DNA from 3 places in the Candidatus Kaistella beijingensis genome. Region 1 is predicted to be linked to each of the others. Evidence: riboswitches for the same ligand, from Rfam matches in the RefSeq annotation. Region 1 holds a riboswitch; each other region holds the start of a gene.
The links. Region 1 has a riboswitch for S-adenosylmethionine ahead of J4771_RS07645 (alpha/beta fold hydrolase). Riboswitches for the same ligand answer to the same signal wherever they lie in the genome.
Positions count from the first base shown of each region.

Region 2: another riboswitch for S-adenosylmethionine. It lies ahead of J4771_RS04225 (hypothetical protein); the one in region 1 lies ahead of J4771_RS07645 (alpha/beta fold hydrolase).
Region 3: another riboswitch for S-adenosylmethionine. It lies ahead of J4771_RS06135 (hypothetical protein); the one in region 1 lies ahead of J4771_RS07645 (alpha/beta fold hydrolase).

Region 1 is NZ_CP071953.1:1,635,728-1,642,249, forward strand. Features, by position in the region: gene metH (methionine synthase) at 1-207, opposite strand, end outside; gene J4771_RS07630 (homocysteine S-methyltransferase family protein) at 268-1,290, opposite strand; gene J4771_RS07635 (trans-sulfuration enzyme family protein) at 1,353-2,519, opposite strand; gene J4771_RS07640 (ACT domain-containing protein) at 2,592-4,130, opposite strand; gene J4771_RS07645 (alpha/beta fold hydrolase) at 4,133-5,077, opposite strand; SAM riboswitch class I at 5,132-5,236, opposite strand; gene J4771_RS07650 (MGH1-like glycoside hydrolase domain-containing protein) at 5,348-6,522, shown strand, end outside.
Region 2 is NZ_CP071953.1:910,009-916,530, forward strand. Features, by position in the region: gene J4771_RS04215 (asparaginase) at 1-971, shown strand, start outside; tRNA gene J4771_RS04220 (tRNA-Ser) at 1,120-1,206, shown strand; gene J4771_RS04225 (hypothetical protein) at 1,435-2,238, opposite strand; SAM-I-IV-variant riboswitch at 2,229-2,333, opposite strand; gene J4771_RS04230 (NAD(P)/FAD-dependent oxidoreductase) at 2,308-3,396, opposite strand; gene porN (type IX secretion system ring subunit PorN/GldN) at 3,464-4,342, opposite strand; gene porM (type IX secretion system motor protein PorM/GldM) at 4,588-6,159, opposite strand; gene porL (type IX secretion system motor protein PorL/GldL) at 6,213-6,522, opposite strand, start outside.
Region 3 is NZ_CP071953.1:1,318,955-1,325,476, forward strand. Features, by position in the region: gene J4771_RS06130 (helix-turn-helix transcriptional regulator) at 91-1,086, shown strand; SAM-I-IV-variant riboswitch at 1,146-1,245, shown strand; gene J4771_RS06135 (hypothetical protein) at 1,301-1,690, shown strand; SAM-I-IV-variant riboswitch at 1,802-1,902, shown strand; gene J4771_RS06140 (hypothetical protein) at 1,961-2,602, shown strand; gene J4771_RS06145 (hypothetical protein) at 2,612-3,301, shown strand; gene J4771_RS06150 (hypothetical protein) at 3,313-4,224, shown strand; gene J4771_RS06155 (hypothetical protein) at 4,518-4,763, shown strand; gene J4771_RS06160 (AAA family ATPase) at 4,786-5,427, opposite strand; gene J4771_RS06165 (transcriptional regulator) at 5,390-6,184, opposite strand; gene J4771_RS06170 (helix-turn-helix domain-containing protein) at 6,192-6,446, opposite strand.

The sequences.
Region 1 (6,522 bases):
TCCGTCATCAAAGTTTACATCTAAAATTTGTGCTCCTCCATCAACCTGATGTCGCGCAATCTCTAATGCTTCCGAAAATTTTTCTTCTTTAATGAGGCGAAGAAATTTTTTGGAACCCGCAACATTAGTTCGTTCCCCGACGTTGATGAAGTTGGATTCGGGAGTTATAATTAAAGGTTCAAGACCTGAAAGTTTTAAATATTTCATATTTTTAATGTAACAATTTGAAAATGTACCAATGTACCAATCTCATTGATTGGTAAATTGTTAGATTGATACATTGTTATGTTGATTAATTTTCCTCGGGTTATATCCCTTCACCAATTCCGCAATTGCTTTAATATGCGGCGGTGTTGTTCCGCAACAACCACCAACAATGTTGATTAAACCTTTTTCGGCATATTCACGAATTTGTTCTGCCATAAATTCTGGTGATTCGTCGTATTGACCAAAAGCATTTGGTAATCCAGCATTTGGATAAGCGGAAATATAGAAATCAGAATTATTGGCAACTTCTTCTAAATAAGGTGTCAGTTGTTTGGCTCCTAAAGCGCAATTAAACCCGACACTCAACAAATTCAAATGCGAAATGGAAATCAAAAATGCACCTGCTGTTTGTCCGCTCAAAGTTCTTCCGGAAGCATCGGTAATGGTACCCGAAACCATAATCGGAATCTGAATTTTTCTTTCTTCCTGAATTTCATCAATCGCGAACAGTGCGGCTTTTGCATTCAAAGTATCAAAAACAGTTTCAACCAATAAAATATCGGAACCGCCGTCTAAAAGTGCTTCTGCTTGTTGTTTGTAGGCAATTCTCAATTCATCAAAAGTAATCGCTCGGAAACCCGGGTCATTTACATCGGGAGAAAGAGAGGCAGTTTTGTTTGTCGGACCAATTGAACCTGCGACAAATCTTTGTACTTCAGGATTTTTGCCGGTGAATTCATCGCAGACTTTTCTGGCAATCTTTGCAGACTCAAAGTTCAGTTCGTACACCAAATCTTCCATATGATAATCCGCCATTGCAATGGTGGTTCCCGAAAATGTATTGGTTTCGATGATGTCTGCTCCTGCTTCCAAATATTTGGAATGAACTTCGGCAATCGCTTGTGGTTGAGTGAGAGAAAGCAGATCGTTGTTGCCTTTCAAAGGATGTTCCCAATCTTTAAATCGTTCGCCTCGATAATCTTCTTCCTGAAAATTGTAGCGTTGAAGCATTGTTCCCATCGCTCCGTCTAAAACGAGAATTCTTTCGTTGAGGGCTTTGTATAGTTTTTCGCTGTTTGTCATAGTTGAAATTTCGGGTTGCAAAATCACTAAATTTTCAGCCCATTTTCTAATTTTATAAAAGATTAATTATCAAGCGCTTGCTTTAAATCTGCAATAATATCTTCCACATTTTCTAAACCAACGGAACACCGCACCAATCCTGCGGTAATACCGACTTCATTTCTTTCTTCATCGGAAAGTTTGGAATGTGTTGTTGATGCAGGATGAGTCACAATCGTCCTCGTGTCTCCAAGATTGGCGGAAAGTGAACACATTTTTATTTTATTTAAAAAATTTCTGCCTCCTTCAATACCACCTTTTACTTCGAAAGCGACGATATTTCCGCCCAATTTCATTTGTTTTTTGGCGATTTCGTAACTTGGATGAGATTTCAAAAACGGATATTTTACCAATTCTACATTGGGATGATTTTCTAAAAACTCGGCTACTTTAAGAGCGTTTTCACAATGTTTTTCTACACGAATTGCCAAAGTTTCCAAACTTTTACTCAAAATCCACGCATTGAAAGGCGAAAGCGAAGGTCCGGTTAAACGGGAAAACGAATAAATTTCCTGAATTAAATCTTTTCTACCAACTGCAACTCCACCCAAAACTCGACCTTGACCATCAATTAATTTTGTCGCGGAATGCACCACAACATCGGCTCCATATTTTATTGGCTGCTGCAAATACGGTGTAGCAAAGCAATTATCGACGATGAAAATCAAGTTATGTTTCTTGGCCAAATTTCTGTAAAACTCTAGATCTAAAATTTCAATCGCAGGATTGGTTGGCGTTTCGAGATAGAGAATTTTGGTGTTGGGCTGAATTAAACTTTCAACATCAGCGGAATTTTCGGCTTTAAAATAAGTATAATCAATATTCCATTTTGGAAAATATTTGGTGAAAAGCGTGTGCGTGGAACCAAAAACCGACTGACAACTCACGATATGGTCGCCAGAATTGAGCAACGCTGAAAAGGTGGAATAAATCGCCGCCATTCCCGTAGCAAAGGCGTAACCGCTTTCTGCACCTTCCATTTTCACGATCTTGTCGATAAATTCCGTAACATTCGGATTGGAAAAACGGCTGTACAAATTTTTCTCTTTTTCTTCGGCAAAACTTGCGCGCATATCTTCCGCATCTTCAAACACAAAACTTGAAGTTAAGTATAAAGGTGTTGAATGTTCGTCAAACTGACTTCTTTCAGTTTGAGTTCTTATCGATAAAGTTTCTAAATTTTCGTTCATTTTTTTAAATTTTGGCTAAAGCCAATTGATTTTTGAATTTATTAAACGGACTAAAGTCCGTTCCTATTGATATTACTTATTCTCCGACAATCTCAAAATATCACCAAAAACTCCTCTCGCCGTCACTTTTGCGCCTGCTCCTGCTCCCATAATCACGATTGGATTTTCGCCATAGCTTTCCGTGTAAATTTCAAAAATGGAATCGGAACCTTTCAGTTGACCAAGTGCGGAACTTGCGGGAACGGAAATCAATTTCACATCGAGTTCACCTTTTTCTTGGTGTAAATCTCCGTGAAGGTCTCCCACAAAACGAAGAACGTGATTTTCAGGTTGCTCTTTTTTTAGCTTTTCAAAAACTTCATCCAATTCATTTAATCTTGAAATAAATTCAGTTTTTTCAACATCTTGTAAGCTTTCAGGAACTAAATTTTGAACATCAATATCCTCAAATTCATTGATTAAATCGAGTTCTCTTGCTAAAATCAACAATTTTCTTGCGACATCATTTCCCGATAAATCTTCGCGCGGATCAGGTTCGGTGAAACCTTTTTCCATCGCTTCTTTTAAAATGGTTGAGAACTTATCGCTTCGAACCGAAAAATTATTGAATATATAACTCAATGAACCTGAAAAAACACCTTTAATTCTCGTAATATTTTCACCAGATAAATGTAAAAGCTTGATAGTGTCGATTAACGGCAAACCTGCTCCAACATTGGTTTCATAAAGATATTTCTTGTTTTTCTTATTTAAAACATGTCGAAAATTACGGTATTCAGAAATGGGTAAAGTGTTGAAAATCTTGTTGGATGAAACCAAATCGAAACCGTTTTCTGCCAAAACAGAATAATTTTTCACAAAATCTTTACTGGCAGTATTATCAACAACAATCATATTTTCGAGTTGATTCTGTTGGGAGAAATTTATCAGTTCTTCAATATTTGAAGGTCTTTCTGCGGTGAGAACTTCGTCATTCCAATTTTTGGTAAAACCCGCTTTGTTCAACGCAATTTTTTTGGAATTGGCGACAGCGACAATTTTTAAATCTAATTTTTTGCGGTTTCTGATTTCTTCCGAACTTTCCAAAACCTGCTCTATCAAAGTTTTTCCAACATTTCCGTGTCCGATAATCGCCAAATGGACCGTTTTGGGTTTTGCAAATATTTCTGCTTCGATGATGTTTCTTGCTTTTTCATCCTGTGAAGAAGTCACCACGATATTTACTCGGTTTTCGCTTGCAACTTGATTCAGAATTAATGGAAAAACATTGTTTCTGGCGAGTTCAGATAAAATCTTATTGAAATCTTTCGCCACAAAGCCAAGAACAGAAACATTATTAATACTGTAAATCTGACTTACCTTCCCTGATTTTCTTTCCTTCTCAAACTCGTTAATCAGACAATTAACCGCATTTTCCGCATCAGTTTCATTCACCAAAACTGACAATCCATTTTCAATCGCCTGCTGAGAAATGACACCTACGCTGATTCTAGCAAATGTGAGCGCCTTGAAAATTCTGCCGTCAATTCCCACTTCGCCAAGAAAATCCTTGCCTTCGAATTTGATGATGGCTTTGTTTTTCAATAATTTTATTTCGTTTCTATTTTTCATTTTTACGTTATTATTTTACCTAAAATTTCATTTAATTGTTCATATTCCATTAAAAAAGCATCGTGCCCATGAATGGAATAGATTTCATGGTAGAAAGCATTTGATTTGTTTTTTATTAAATTTTCATGGCACTTTTTTATTTCAAAAGCGGGGAAAAACAAATCAGAATCAACTGCAACTAAATGGATGTTTGCATTAATATTTTTTAGTTCTTCTTGAGGTGCATCAATGTTTATCAACAAATGATTCATCAAATGATAAGCACTTAAACTAAATCTTTCGTTTAAAGATTTCCCATGAAAATTGAGCCAATCGTGTGATTTTAAAATTTCTCTTTCTTCATCAATTTCATTCTTGAAACGAAGATTTAACGATTCGGGTGTTCTGTAACAAAGCATCGCATGAATTCGGGCTTTTTGAACTGGTTCTTCCTTTTGAGTCAGCAAAAATTTTTGAACTAAACATTGGGAATGAAGCCAATCCGAAGTCTTGTAATCGCAAGCAATTGGAATGAAGTTTTCCGTCAAATCACTTTGAACTGCCAACATTTCCCAACCAATTGCGCCTCCTAAAGAACCGCCGATAATGGTATGAAGTTTTTCAATTTTTAATAACTTTAACCCTTCCAAGAAAATTTTCGCAATATCTTTAGACTTGAAATCCTCATAGTTTTCAAGCAAATTTCCATCAAAACCATTTCCCGGAATATTGAAACAGATGACTGTGAATTTGTTGGTATCAATGGTTTTGTTTTCGCCAAGCAAGGTTTTCCACCATCCATTTTCGCCTGAAACATTGGAGTTTCCTGTTAAAGCGTGATTCACCAAAACAATCGGCGCAGAAAATAAATCCTGTCCGAAAACTTGATACGACAAGTGAATGTCAAGCGTTTTGCCTGAAATCAGTTCAAAATTATAAAGGGTGATATGTTGTAGCGAAGTTTTCAATTTCCTTTAAAAATAAAAATTGAAAATGCTACCTAAAAGTGGTAAAAATAGTTCCTGTTATCTTCTTCGCCAAAGCGAATAGAATGTAGCACCTTCTTCGTTTCCGAAGGGTTGCCAAGGTTTCACAGAGTCTAGTCTCTCCACCTTTCTTGATAACATTTTCAATATGTAAATGAACAAATCTGACTGCAAATATAGAACAAATTTCGAATTTCCCAATATTTTGAAAAAAATAATATTTCATACTTTCGTATGAGAAAATCAAAAAATATGATGTCGGAAAAGGAAAGACTGCACGATGAAAATTGGAAAAAATGGGGTCCTTATGTGAGCAACAGACAATGGGGAACGGTGCGAGAAGACTACAGCCACAACGGAAATGCATGGGGTTACACCACTTATGACGAGGCAATGAGCAGAGCATATCGATGGAGTGAGGACGGAATTGCAGGAATTTGCGACAGTAAACAGCGACTTTGTTTTGCCTTTTCATTTTGGAATAAGAAGGACAAAATGATTAAGGAACGATTTTTCGGATTGAGCAATTATCAGGGAAATCATGGTGAAGATGTGAAGGAAATCTTTTATTATCTTGATAATACGCCGTCGCATTCTTATATGAAGATGGTTTACAAATATCCGATTGAAGCGTTTCCTTATGATGAAATTATTCAGAAAAATACTGAAAGAAGCAAATCAGAACCCGAATTTGAGATTGTAGATACGGGAATTTTTAACAACAATAATTACTTTGACATCTTCATCGAATACGCAAAAATCAACCACGATGATTTTCTAATTCGGGTAACTGCATTCAACAGAAGTAGTAAAAAAGCGTCTTTGGTGATTCTTCCAACGCTTTGGTTTAGAAATAATTGGAGATGGGGTTATGGAACGTACATTCCAAAACTAAAATCTTCGGTGAACGGAATTATTGATATTGAACATGATTCCATTCCCATGAAAAAATTGTACGCAAGAAATCAAAATACTACCGCCCTATTCTGCAATAATGAAACGAATCCTCAAGTGATTCCGAATATTGAAACAGATGCAGAATATTATAAAGACGGCATCAATAATTTCTTGGTTAAAGATGATGAAGACGCCATTAATCCTGAAAAATTCGGAACAAAAGCAAGTTTTTATATTGATGCGGAAATAGAGGCGGGTGAAAGTCAAATTTTTGATTTTAGGTTAAGTCCACACGAAATGCAAGATGCGTTTTTTGACTTCGACGAAATCTTCAGTTTAAGACAAAAAGAATCCGACGAATTCTATTCAGAAATTCAATGCGAAATCCAAGATGATGAAGAAAAAAACATTCAAAGACAGGCATTTGCAGGACTTTTATGGAATAAGCAATTCTACCACTATAATGTTTCAAAATGGTTGAAAGGCGACCCAAAATTTGTCGCTCCACGAAATTTCGACCATTACGTTCG
Region 2 (6,522 bases), 730 kb from region 1:
TGGAAAAAGATTATGAATCAGGAAGTTTGGTTCCTTTTGATTTCTCGAATATCTTCAAGAAAATTCCGGAAATGAAATTGATTGAGTGTGAAGTTTCGGTTCATCCCTTCAAAAAGCCGCTCGATTCTTCGGATATGGGTCCAAATGAGTGGAAAATTATCGCCAACTACATCGGCAAAAATTATGAGAAATATGACGGATTCCTGATTCTTCACGGAACTGATACGATGTCTTACACCGCATCTGCATTGAGTTTCATGTTAAAAAATTTGAGAAAACCCGTGATTCTTACAGGTTCGCAATTGCCGATTGGAGATTTGAGGACGGATGCAAAGGAAAATCTTTTGACAAGTCTTTATTATGCAAGTTTGTACGAAAATGATGAAGCGGTCATTCAAGAAGTTGCGGTTTATTTTGAATATAAATTGTTGCGTGGGAATAGAACTTTGAAGTATTCCGCGGAATATTTTGATGCATATCGATCGCCAAATTATCCGGTTTTAGGACAATCGGGAGTTCATCTGAAAGTGGAAAAGGATTTGTTGTTAAGACCGAAAACTGACGCTGAATTTACGGTAGACGACCATATTTCGCGGGATGTTTTGTTTTGGCGAATTTTCCCGGGAATGCATTTGGATCATTTTTCAGAAATTCCGAATATGAAGGTTTTGATTTTGCAGGTTTTTGGTTCTGGAACTATTTTTAATACTGAAAAGACACAGCAAATTTTAAAGTTTCTGCGTGAAAGAGGTACTGAAATAGTGGTGGTTTCGCAATGTGTTTCGGGTGGAATCTCTTTTGGAAAATACTCCAATTCCAATATTTTCAACACAATCGGTGCAATTAGCGGACATGATATCACGGCTGAAAGTGCGATAACCAAAGCGATGCATCTTTTGGAAAATCCTAATTACGAAGGAAGTTTTTCAGAGAATTTTTCTAAAAGTCTTTGCGGGGAAGTAACAGAATGAGAACTTTTGTTTGAGGTTTTGAGGGTGGGAATATAATCCTGAAAATCTTGATTTAAAATAATTGTCGTTAAAAATATATAAACGTACATAACTCCAAGAAAACACTTTTGTTATTCACCAAAAAAGACTATTTTTGCAGTCTTCAATTAGAGAGGTGTCCGAGTGGTTGAAGGAGCCAGCCTGGAAAGTTGGTATACGGGTAACTGTATCGAGGGTTCGAATCCCTTCCTCTCTGCTATTATTGACTGTAATCCACTGTTTTTCAGTGGATTATTTATTTAAACAGGTTCGCTTACCCCACCAATTCCCATTTTTTCCCATAAGTAATCATTAACAATCTTAAAAATACTTTTAATCTCTGATAATTGTGTTTCTACATGTTAATTGTTTTGAGACAAATTCTTTAGACTCATTTCAAGCCTTTTAATAAAAATCAAAATTGAAAAATTTTATGCCTATTTCTCTAATTTTCATCAATTCTTACAAAGGTTTTTAATTCATTTACATATGTAATTCGCCCAGTTAAACCGAAAATTATATTTTCCTCATTACTTATTGGAGACTTGTTAAACCGCTTTTTAAACACTATATCAAGGGCATATAAATATAATCCTTGACGATGCACCCCGTAGATTGCTTTTTGGCTGTTATAGGCATTCACAAGCTCCAAATTCGTGTAATTTTCAAATCTTTCAATATAATTTATGATTTCGGCTTTGTCGCCTTGTCTTTGCGTGTATACGTGTTTCATGTGTTTGTTTATTTGTGCTAAAGCAGGTGTGGAATAAATGGATTTTTGAACTTCCGAATCTTTTATTTTGTTATAAAAATTTTCTTTGTTCTTTGATGTGATAATGTCTTGTGGAATTCCTATTTTTAGAAACCAATTATACTTATTGATGATAATTCTCTCAACATGATAATAGGAAAGAAATTTAGATTCTTCCGCTTCTGTTAAGAATTCGCTGCGATAACTTTTGATTATTATATCTGCATAAAGTTGATTGTGTTTCAACTTTTGGTAGGGAAACTCTGATAAGTAATGGCTGTTTTGCCTGGTTGTAAATGTAAATCTCAGAAATGCTGGAACTTCAACTTTGTCAACTTCCAATAGGTTTTTCAAATCTTCAACTTCACAAACAGTAAATTCTTTGTAATCAATCCTGCAATAATCCAAATGAGGATGATACAAAATCTTAAAAATTTTGTCAGAAGTGTTATTTAACGGTAATGTGCAAAAGAATTTTTGATAAAGTTTGGATAACATAATTTTCTTATTTTAAGTTTAATAAGCCCATCGTAAACCACCGTGGAATGTTAAATCTCGGTTGGTGAATCATTTGATTCGTCTTGATGACATCGCAAATATAATAACTTTATTTGAAATCTTTTTGTATTTCTGAAACCTTTTCAAGTCCACTTCCGGATGCAGCGGTTTTCCATTTTCAATATGCTCATAAAGTTCGCGAGAAAAATAGCATCCATTCAAAATCCCTCTTGCGCCCAAACCGTTGAAAACGTAGAAATTTTCATGCTTTGGATGTCTTCCTATAATTGGTCTTCGATCTTTTACGGTTGGCCGAAAGCCAAATTCTATTTCTTCCACTTCAAAATCGTGGGGATAGAATTCGCACAGTCCGTTAATGAGCTGCTCTTTTGCAGAATCGTCAATCTTATGGTGAAGTTGGTCACGGTCGTAAGTTCCGCCGTAATAGTAAGAATTATTTTTTAGTGGAAATAAAAAGTGCTTTTTCTTTAGTGTTAATTGAAACGGAAGTGGTCTTGAAAGTTTAACTTTCAGATGATGCCCTTTATTGGGAACAACTGGAATTTCGGAAAAATAAGGATTTTCCTTCACACCCATTCCTTCACAGAATACAATGTTTTTAAACTGAAAATCTTTGTATAAATGTTCCTGAAGTTTTGAATAATGGAACCTTTCTTGAATAAGAAGCTTATTTTCTGTCAAATATTCATTAAAGTCGCTAAAAAAATCAGCTACATTTAAACGTGCAGATTCATTGACGACACCACTTTGAAACCTGTTTTTTACGGTATCTAAATCTTTAAAATACTTATTTAGAAACAACTTTAAGTCCTGGTGTTCGGCTTTCTTTAACCAAAGTTCTTTCTCTTTTTCGTCATGAAATATGCGATGGATATTTTCTTGGATTAAATAGTTTTGACCAGTGTAGTTTTCAATTTCACTCAATGTTTTTTTTAATAGATCTATTTGCTCTTCTGCCAACCAAAAAGTAGTGAACTTCTTCAAAACGACTGGATTAATGATTCCTGCCGAAACTTGAGAAGCACTTTTTCTATCATCGGAAAAAATCACAAATGATTTATTATTCATAATAAGTTGGTGTGCAAAGAAAAACCCCGCATAACCGCCACCAACAATAATGTAATCTACATTTCTCATCGCATAATTTAATCAAAAAAAACCTGAGTAAAGGTACTCAGGTTTTCTATAATTTTCAAATGAAATTTTAGTAATTCCACATATCGTTTTCCATTTGCAGGATTTGCGCTTTCAGCCTTTCGCTTTCCTCCAACTGTGAATCTGCGTCACGAGGAATATAATCCTTTATTACCCCGTTTCCTAAACCATTATCTGTTTTGTAGATGACAGTAGAAAATCTTCTTGCATTCAATAAATCATCAAAAGTAATATCAGAGGACAAGTTTTTATTGTTGAAAGCTACAGAGTTTGCAAGAACTTCACGAGCATCTGGATAATACACCCAGAACAAATCGATTAATTCATCTTTAGCTGCCAAAGGTTGTCCATCTGGTCCGTATTGTCCCATTGTAGAAGGATCTTGCCCCATTGCTGCAATTCCCAAAAGTCTGTATTTCATTTGGCTGTCTCTTCTATCGATATACCACATTCCTTTGATTTTCAAAACCTTTACGTTTTCAGTTTTGGTTTCGTACACGTTGGTAAATTCTTTCTTTTCTTCATCTGTCAATTTTCCCGCTTCATTCAACCGATCGATTCCGGCGTCGCTCATTACTTCATTCTTGATTCTTGCCTGAATTGCGTCTGGACTTAATCTTGTAGTAAAAAGTTCATCATCATAAACTTCCTTAATTCTTCCATCGTTAATTGCATCGAAAAGAATTTGATATAAAGATTTATTTTGAGAAACTAAACCATCCTCGTTATGATAAAAAGGTTGATTAATTTTATCATTCATATCAATAATCTCCCAAACCACTGTACTTTTTAAGATATCATGATCTTCGATGAAACCATATTTAAGCGGAGTAACTTTGGTAGAAACCATCGAATCGCCCTGTTTCATCATTCCCATTTCTCTATATTTTCTAAAGGATTCTGGTGATTTCGCATTCAAAATCGACATAGAGGTAATTGGGGTGTCATCTACTGCCGCACCTTGTGCAGGAGTTTCAACCACGGGAGCTTCAACAACAGGAGCTTCAGGTTTTGGAGCTACAGCAGTTGTTTTTGCTTTTGCTTTTCTTTTCGGTTTCCTTTTGGTTTGAGCTTGTGCTGAAAAAAAGCTCAAAGCCATAATTAATAATATGAATTTTTTCATTGCAATTTTTTTATACTAATGACAGATAAAATATCAAATCAATAACGTAATTATTGTACGTTTATTATCACCGGCGGAATTTGTTTCAGAGCTTGTCCACCTAGACCTGTTGCAGTTGCGGAAATATTAAATACGGCAGCAATATCACCAGACCTTAAGTTTTTAGTTAAAGCAGCTACAGAAGCCATAGAATTTCCTGTAACCATCATTGCAGCCCTACCTGGAACTTTAAACATAAAGCTGTTAACTGTAAAGCTAACCGGGAAATCGAAATCCGGCATTGCTACAGCCACTTTTTGATTAGGTATTGAGCTTGCAGGCATTGAAACAACATTTTTACCCTGAACTTGACCTTGTGGTGGTGGAACATTTTTAACTCTGAAATCGAAAGATTGTGAAATGGTACCTCCCTTGGGATCACGACCAGAAATTGTAAGTTTTACTACATTTCCAGCTCCTGGAGAAACGATCCATTTTCCACCGCTTCCGCTAACTGAAGCTCCCGAAGCTGACAGAGAAATCCCTGCCATATCTGCACCAAGTATTGAACCTGAAACTGGATTCGGTAAACCACGGTAAAGTACGTTCATCTTGTCTGCTGTTACAATTGCTCCCTTTTGAGCTTTCAACTCTTGAGCTCCTGCGATAACTTTGTACGTGTGGTCGTACGGAAGAGATATTGATTTTCCATTAACATCTGTGAACGAAATTGTTCCACTAAATTTATGGTCTCCTAAAGCACTTGTGTTTAAATTAGTAGAACCTAAACCATTCTGAACACTCAATCCAGGCATGGATAATCCCGGAACATTGCTTGAGTAGTTCCCAATAGCAACAGTTGCAGGAGCAGCTTCACCTTGTATAATGGTTGAAGGAGCGGAGACAATAGCTTTGTATGAATCGAACTTAATATCTGCATCAACTTTTTCTTGAAGCATCGCCATTAAAGCATCAGATTGCAAATTTCTTGCTTCGGACTGTATAACTTCTAGATTAGATAGTGCAGCGATCAATGGTTGACCATAGAATTTGTATTGAAGCCAATTTTTGTTTTTGATGGTTTTTCCTTTTTCAAATTCTGTTGCTAAGTTTTTTGTAGCTCTAGGAACCAGTGTCTTACTCATTTCAGCGTTCGAACCGAAAGTAGCACTAATAAAATCCTTTAAATCTGCCATTTTTGCTTTAAGATCTGCAGAAGTTTTTGAAGGTTTGGTTTCATCTGCACCATCAAAAAACTTTTTAGATGAAGGTTCAGTATTATTCAAAGTTGCGAAGTTATCCGTAACATCTACACCTTCTGTAAAACCGGCGTCTTTTTTCAAATCTGCTTTAATTCCCTCAATAAACGAAACCAGGTCGTTTGTTTTTGCTTTTAATCCTCTATACTGTTCGAGAGGTTGCGCATAGGTATCGGGAGTATTAGCTGCTTTTGCTTCTAATGTTTTTTCAAAAATTTTATCATTTTTTTGTTCTACCAAACCTCTTGTATCGGTAAGAGTTTGATTGGTATCGTTATATGATCTGATGATTTCCTGGTCGATCTGCATTGCAAGCATCGCGATGAAGACCAGATACATCAGGTTAATCATCTTCTGACGAGGGGTCTGTTTTCCTTGTGCCATTTCTAGTAAATTTTGTTAATAATTTTAAATTTTAAATATAAATGGTTAGAAAACTATGATTTCATTGCACTAAGCATTCCGCCGTAAACTCTGTTAAGATTATTTAAGTTAGAAGTTAATCCTGATAATTCCTCGTTGAATTTTTCTGAGTGAGCTGCAGACTTCTGCATATCTTCCACATATTTTTTACTGTACTCGGTTTGTTCTTTTCCGTGTGCCAATTGTAAAGCGTAAAGAGCATTCATACTTTCCAAATGACTCGCAGCCAACATCAACTGATCGTTGTATTTGCTTGTAGCAGAAGATACATCAACTGTTTGGTTAATTTGGTCAACTGAGCTAGAGAATTTGTCAATTCCTGTT
Region 3 (6,522 bases), 320 kb from region 1:
ATAATCTTCCAAATTTACAAAACTCCTGTGCGGTATATCTGCACAAAAATAATTAACTTTACAGAACACTTGGGCAAAAAATCCTAATCCATGGCAACCAATAAAAATGCGGTTTTACGATACAAGATTCTGGATTCCTGTTTTTCAAATCCATACAGGAAATTCTTCATTAGTGATTTGATCAAAATTTGCGGTGAAAAACTTTCTGAACATTTTGGGTATGAAGTCACTGTTTCAAGAAGAACAATTCTGGATGACATTAAATTCATGAGAAGTTTGGCTGGATACGACGCTCCAATTATTTCGGTTCCCGACGGCAAAAAAGTATATTATCAATATGAAGATCCTGATTTTTCAATTCTTAAAAAGCCACTTTCCACTAAAGAAATGGAGAGTTTGAATGAAGCACTTCAAATCTTGAACAGGATGAAAAATTTGCCCGGTTTCGATTGGGTAGATTCTATTTCGGCTAAAATAAACTCGGGCCTTGATTTGCAGCACTCTGAGCGAAAAATTATAAGTTTCGAAGAAAATGAATTCCTTGTAGGAACCGAGTTTTTAAGTCCTCTTTATCAATCGATACTTAACAAAAATGCACTGAAAGTATCCTATAAAAGTTTCAGAAGCGAAAAGCCAATCCATATCATCTTTTCACCCCAATATCTGAAACAATACAACAACCGATGGTTTGTATTTGGTGAAAATCACGAATTTAAAAGCATTCAAAACCTTGCATTGGACAGGATTAAAAAACTTTCACCGTCTAAACATCCATATTGTGAATCTACCGTAGATTTCGAAGAATATTTCGAAGATATAATAGGCGTAACAAATGATTTAAGCAAAAAACCTATAAAAGTAATCATCGAGTTAAGCGATCAAGTTGCTCCATATATTGTAACTAAACCGATGCATGGTTCACAAAAAATAAAAGATAATATTCTTACACTTAATGTAAAACACAATCAGGAATTAGAGACTTTGCTCCTTTCCTATGGAGAGCGAATTAAAATTTTGGAGCCACAATCATTGGTGGACGCTTTGAAACTGAGGGTTTCAGATCAGCACAACCATTATTTCAAATAATATTTTTGTAGTGCAATTCTGCTGCACAATATCTGTTTTACTTTGCAATAGAAAACAAGAACAATCATCAGGAGATTCCGCAAAGACGGAACGCCAACCGAGAGATCCAAAATCCACGGTGGTAAAGTATGAGGGCAACCGCCAAAATATAAGGTAACATCCCATTACTTTTTTCCTGCTGATAAAAATAAATTTAACCACAAAATTTACTTTTATGAGCAAAAGACAAAGCAATACGCTAAAATTCAGAACAGCAAGCAATGTGTTTAATCCCGCTAAAAGTGGTTTCTACAAGCGAAGACCGAATTTTATTTTTACCATAAGTGAGATAACAAACTTGTATTTTCGTTTCACTGGATTCATTGAAAAATTGAGCCCAGAAAACAAAATCAAAATTAATGAAGTTCTAAAATCTAAAGAAGAATTAGATTCTTTTACAAACGACCTTTTCTTGTATGTTTCGTCTTCGATGATGTCACAAACATCAGTATCATTAAATGAGTTTATCAAGCACTTTATTAATGACTATCAAGAAAATGAAGAAGAAAGCTGTGCAAATGAACAATTGTCAGATCAACAACATGTTTTGCAAATTGCCGCATAAAAATTGACAAACAAGAAAAACACCTTGCACAATCCAAACTTTTTTCGTAATGTAACTATCTTTGTAACCTTGCAATATTTCAAAAAAAGGATTTTCACTTTATCTTTGCAACGTAATCATCAGGAGATTCCGCCAAGACGGAACACCAACCGAGAGTTAACCTTCCACGGTGGTAAAGAATGAGGGCAGACCTGCCAAAAAAAGGTTATTTTCCTTATGTTTCTGCGGTTTCCTGATGATTTTTGTAATGATTTTTTAAAACAAAATCCTATGAAAGACTGCATTATTTATGTGAAAAAAGAGGAGCATCATCTCATCGGGAACGTCAATATCGGACTTTCTCATTTGGTGGAAGTTAAAATAATTTCACCTTATGCAGGATTAACGCTCTGCGCTTCATCTTTGGATCAAGAAGAATGGAACGAAGATCAACAAAAAGAAAATGCTGAAAGACTTCTTTTCGACTGTTTCAAAATTTCACAATTGATGGAAAATAAAAAGCAGTTGATCAAATCGGATTTTCATCAGTTACTTCATAATCTGAACACTTTTAACAATCATAAATCTGAAGATTATGCACGAAACCGAGATGAATTGATGCGGGTTTTTCTCCGGACACACTTCAGTGAACTTTGTGGAAATGATTCAATGCAAGACGATTACGGAACGCAGATTTTTATTTTTCTCAACACTTATTTTGCTTTGAATGGAAAATGTGTGGAACTGAATCTTTCTTCCTTGATGCAAAATCAACCCGAACCACCTCCATTTGCATCACTTGAAAATTTACTGAAAGAATATCTTACAAAATCCGAAGAACAAAGAATTGAATTGCTTGCACAGCACATCATCAACAATCAAAAAAGCAAATACAGTTGGTTTTTATCACAGGAATTTCTCATCAACAATTAATTTATAATAATGACAGAAAATATCAACAAAACACAACAGGTTTACCGAATGACATTAAGCGGCTATTGGCGCGAAACGGAAGAATGTTACGCCGTCAATCAGTCGGATGACGACCGCTACATAGAACTGCAATTTCTGTGTCCTTTCAACGGTTTGACCGTAGAATTTTATAGAGAAGAAGGTTTCAATTTACTTGAAAAAACACAAACCGTTTATGACCTGATGACTGGACTTTTCTACGCTTTTGATTTCATTTATGGTAATGGCGATACAATCAGATTCAAAGAAAATTTCGAAAAGGCTGTCAAGAAGTTCAAAGGAAAAAAAAGCAGGGTTAAGATTGAAAAGTTACACAGAAAACGTCTTGCCTATTGGATGCTAAGACATTTTGAACCTCAACACATCAGCGTCCATCTCCGCAGACAAATTGACCAAATGCTTAGGTCACTTTTGAGAGAAGGCAAATTTGAATATCGTGCGCAATATCCGGCATCATTTGTAAAGAATTTTCTATTGATGGGAAAAATGGATGAAATTGATTTGGACGGTTTTGCGGAAACTATGAAATACAATGAGTTTTTGAATTTACCCGAAGACCGAAAAATGAATCTTTATATCGAAATGATAACTGGAAGAAATACAGGATACAACGAATATCTTCAGGAATGGTGGGAAGAACGAAATAGCGAAAATCAATAATAGTCAAAACAATGGAAAAAATATTTGTACAATGGATGTTCGGACAGTTTTTAGTTGCCAAGGTCACCTATCACAAAAAGCATTTTGTGGAATTCGAAGTACTATATCCATTTAGTGTTATTAAGGGAGACTTTTTCAGTGAGGATGTAGATTTCACCAATGAAGAAAACTGTTGGATTATTAAGAATTTCATTAACAGGGTTGTTTTTATACACCTGCAAATAGCCACCGGACAAAGGATATGGAAGACGGAAATACAGGATCCCAATTGGTTTACGAATGGGGCTACAAGAAGACAGTTAGTGGAACTGGTACATCAAGAAAAACATCATTGGTGGGAAGAAGATTATATAAAGTTCTTCAGTAAGAAAACCATTGAAAACATGATGACCCGAATCAATCACTGTCTTCAAAATCCTACCCAAAATTTCATTGCAGAAGATTTTGAAATGGAGCGTGAGAAGACTATTAATAAGATGAAAAGCATTATTTTGAAACAAAAAGTAAAGGAAGTTTACATTTATTTATGCGACAGGAGGTTTGACCGGGAACTAAAAAATTTCCACAAAAAATTAGAATTCAAGGGCGGTGATGATCCTGATTATGAACTCGCACTTGCCTTGACAGAATCTTCATATTCCTATCCCGATGTATGTTTAACAACCCATTCTGATCTATTAAGAAAGGAATTTGAAAAGAAGCCAATGGCCGAAAAATTATCATTTTATAACGAACGGACAGACAGGGAATATTGGAATCCGTATTTCGATTTGGCCAAAGAATGGCTACAGAATAACAAGCGAATTAAAGAATTTAACGTATTGCAGGATACAATAAAAGTTAATCTTTATAACCAAATGATCAATGGCAAAAACACAGGGTATAATGATCTTTTGCAACAATGGTGGCTCAACAGATATTGAAAATGAAGCCTAAACGAACAGTTTAAAAGAAAATTTTAAAAAAAATATATTAAAAAACTCATGAAATTTACCAACACAGGAAATAAGGCTACCATTCGATTAACTGATGGGATCGTCATAATGTTAAGTGAATGCTCCAAAGATGATTTAGAATTTTTGTTAAATACTGATAATGAAAATGCCGTAAAAGAAAGATTTATACCGGGTTTAAAACCCTTTGAAAAAACTCAGAAAGTTGCGGACCAAAAAAATGACTGCGACGAAAAAAAAGAAATTGCAAAAAAGAAAATAAAATGGAAAATCAAAACTACAAATACGCAGAAATTTTAGCAAAACTCACCAATCAGGAGCTGACTGAACGCTTCAACCTTGAGGTTGGAAATCAAGGCTGGGGAAATGCAAGAGCGGCGTATTTGAGCAGTCTGCACAATGAACTTCTGAGAAGAAATTTTGATGCAAGTTTATTCGCTAATGAGAAGACCATGTCGTTGGCAAGAAAAGTGAAATTTGAAGGAGGAAAAGTGGTGTTTTCGGAGTAAGAACCTCAGGAAATACTTCACTTCATCTCCGCTTATCACCCGAGCTTTCATCATACCCAAAAAGATTAAACATCTCCCTCATTCTGGAGCGAAGACGATTCCCGTAGATCAACTCTATTTCTCCGGCGGTAAGATTTGTGGTGAGATGAGTTATGATTCCTTTTTCCTTGAAAATATCGTAGCGCGTTAGGAGAATTTCCGCCATTACATTGCAGTCGTTGCCGAAATATTTGGAGGCAGATTCGCTACCAAGATCATCAAAACAATAGTTTTTTGGAGTGCGATAATCATTGTATAGACTACCACGAGAATATTTTTCCAAAATTTCGTAACCAGACTGCATAAATTCTGAAACAATTTGGCGTGTAGAAGCCATCAGAAAATTTTTTCTTCCTTTAGGCAATTTTCGCATCAGTTGGAAGAGTGTGGTTTTTCCGCAGCCGATTGGTCCCGAAAGCATAATGCCTTTTTTGAGGTCGATATTCATTTCTTTCGCCAATATTTCGTCCTCAAGAAACCAAGCGAGCATTGACAAAATGATGGTTTTTTCGTTTTTTGGAATTTCGAAATTTTTTCCTAGATGTTCTGTTCCCACTTTTAAGAGCCACTCCACTATTTTAGAGTAATCATAACTCATCTTTGTAGGATTTATTGGTAGTTGCATTGAGATGATTTGCTTTTAACTCCACTCCGTTCACGGAACTTGTGAAATTTGCGTTATTATTGAATTTTTTCGAATTTAAAAGCCAATTTCTCGCAGCGGCTTCCCAATTTTTCATCTTGGATTTTCCGCCGACGAGCCAACCATTGCTTTCGTAATGATTGAAAAACCTTTCGGCTTCAAGTTTTGTGGAATCCTTTTCCAGAAAATACATTTCAACTTCTGAAATATTCGGTGGAACTTCAACCGACCTATTTTTTTTCTTTAAAAGCAAATTTTCTTCATCAAAAATTCTTGAGTCCTCATTGTCTTTAAAATGTTTATTGTTTAAAGAGTTTATACTGTTTATAGAAGGTATCAGTGCTTGTTCAGAACCTGTATCGATTTTGATATGCATCCTGTTCTCTACCTGTTCAGAGGCTGATTGTTTTTTGATACGCTTCATATTCAAATTTTGAATTGCCTCAGAATTATCAAAACTAAATAGGTTCACCAAACTCCCTTTGTATGGATTGAATGATGGGATGTATTCAATATATCCAAATTCTTGCAGCTCTTTAATGCATTTATGGTAAGTTCCAAAAGCAGAAATTTTGCTCAGTTTCATCATTTCGTTTCGCGAAATACTGATTGGATTTCGAAAACGATTGAGATTCCAAAACTGAAACAAAGCAAGGTAAAGACTGATGTGAGTAGGATTCAGTCGGTTATCTTCCTGTATCTTGTCGTAAAAACCAGTGAGATGAAAAATGTAATTCATACCAAAATTATTTCTGATTCAACATTTTTTCAATGTCCTGATAATTGTAATAAATCGTTCCGCCAACTTTGGAATACTGTAAAGTTCCATTGATGCGAAGTGTTTGTAAAGTTCCAGAGGAAATTTTCAGAAGTTTTCTAACTTCGTTAGATTTTAACCATTTTTTATCCTGCGCTTTTTGGGAGAGCATTTTCTTCAAATCTTCCAAAAGTTCAATTTTAAATTCTTTTAGGTCTTCTTTCGTAATTATATCTACAGCCATAATATTTTTTATGCAAATTTCAATCGATTTGTATTCTAAAACAATAGTGTTCATGCGGTGTGGGCTAAATAAGAAC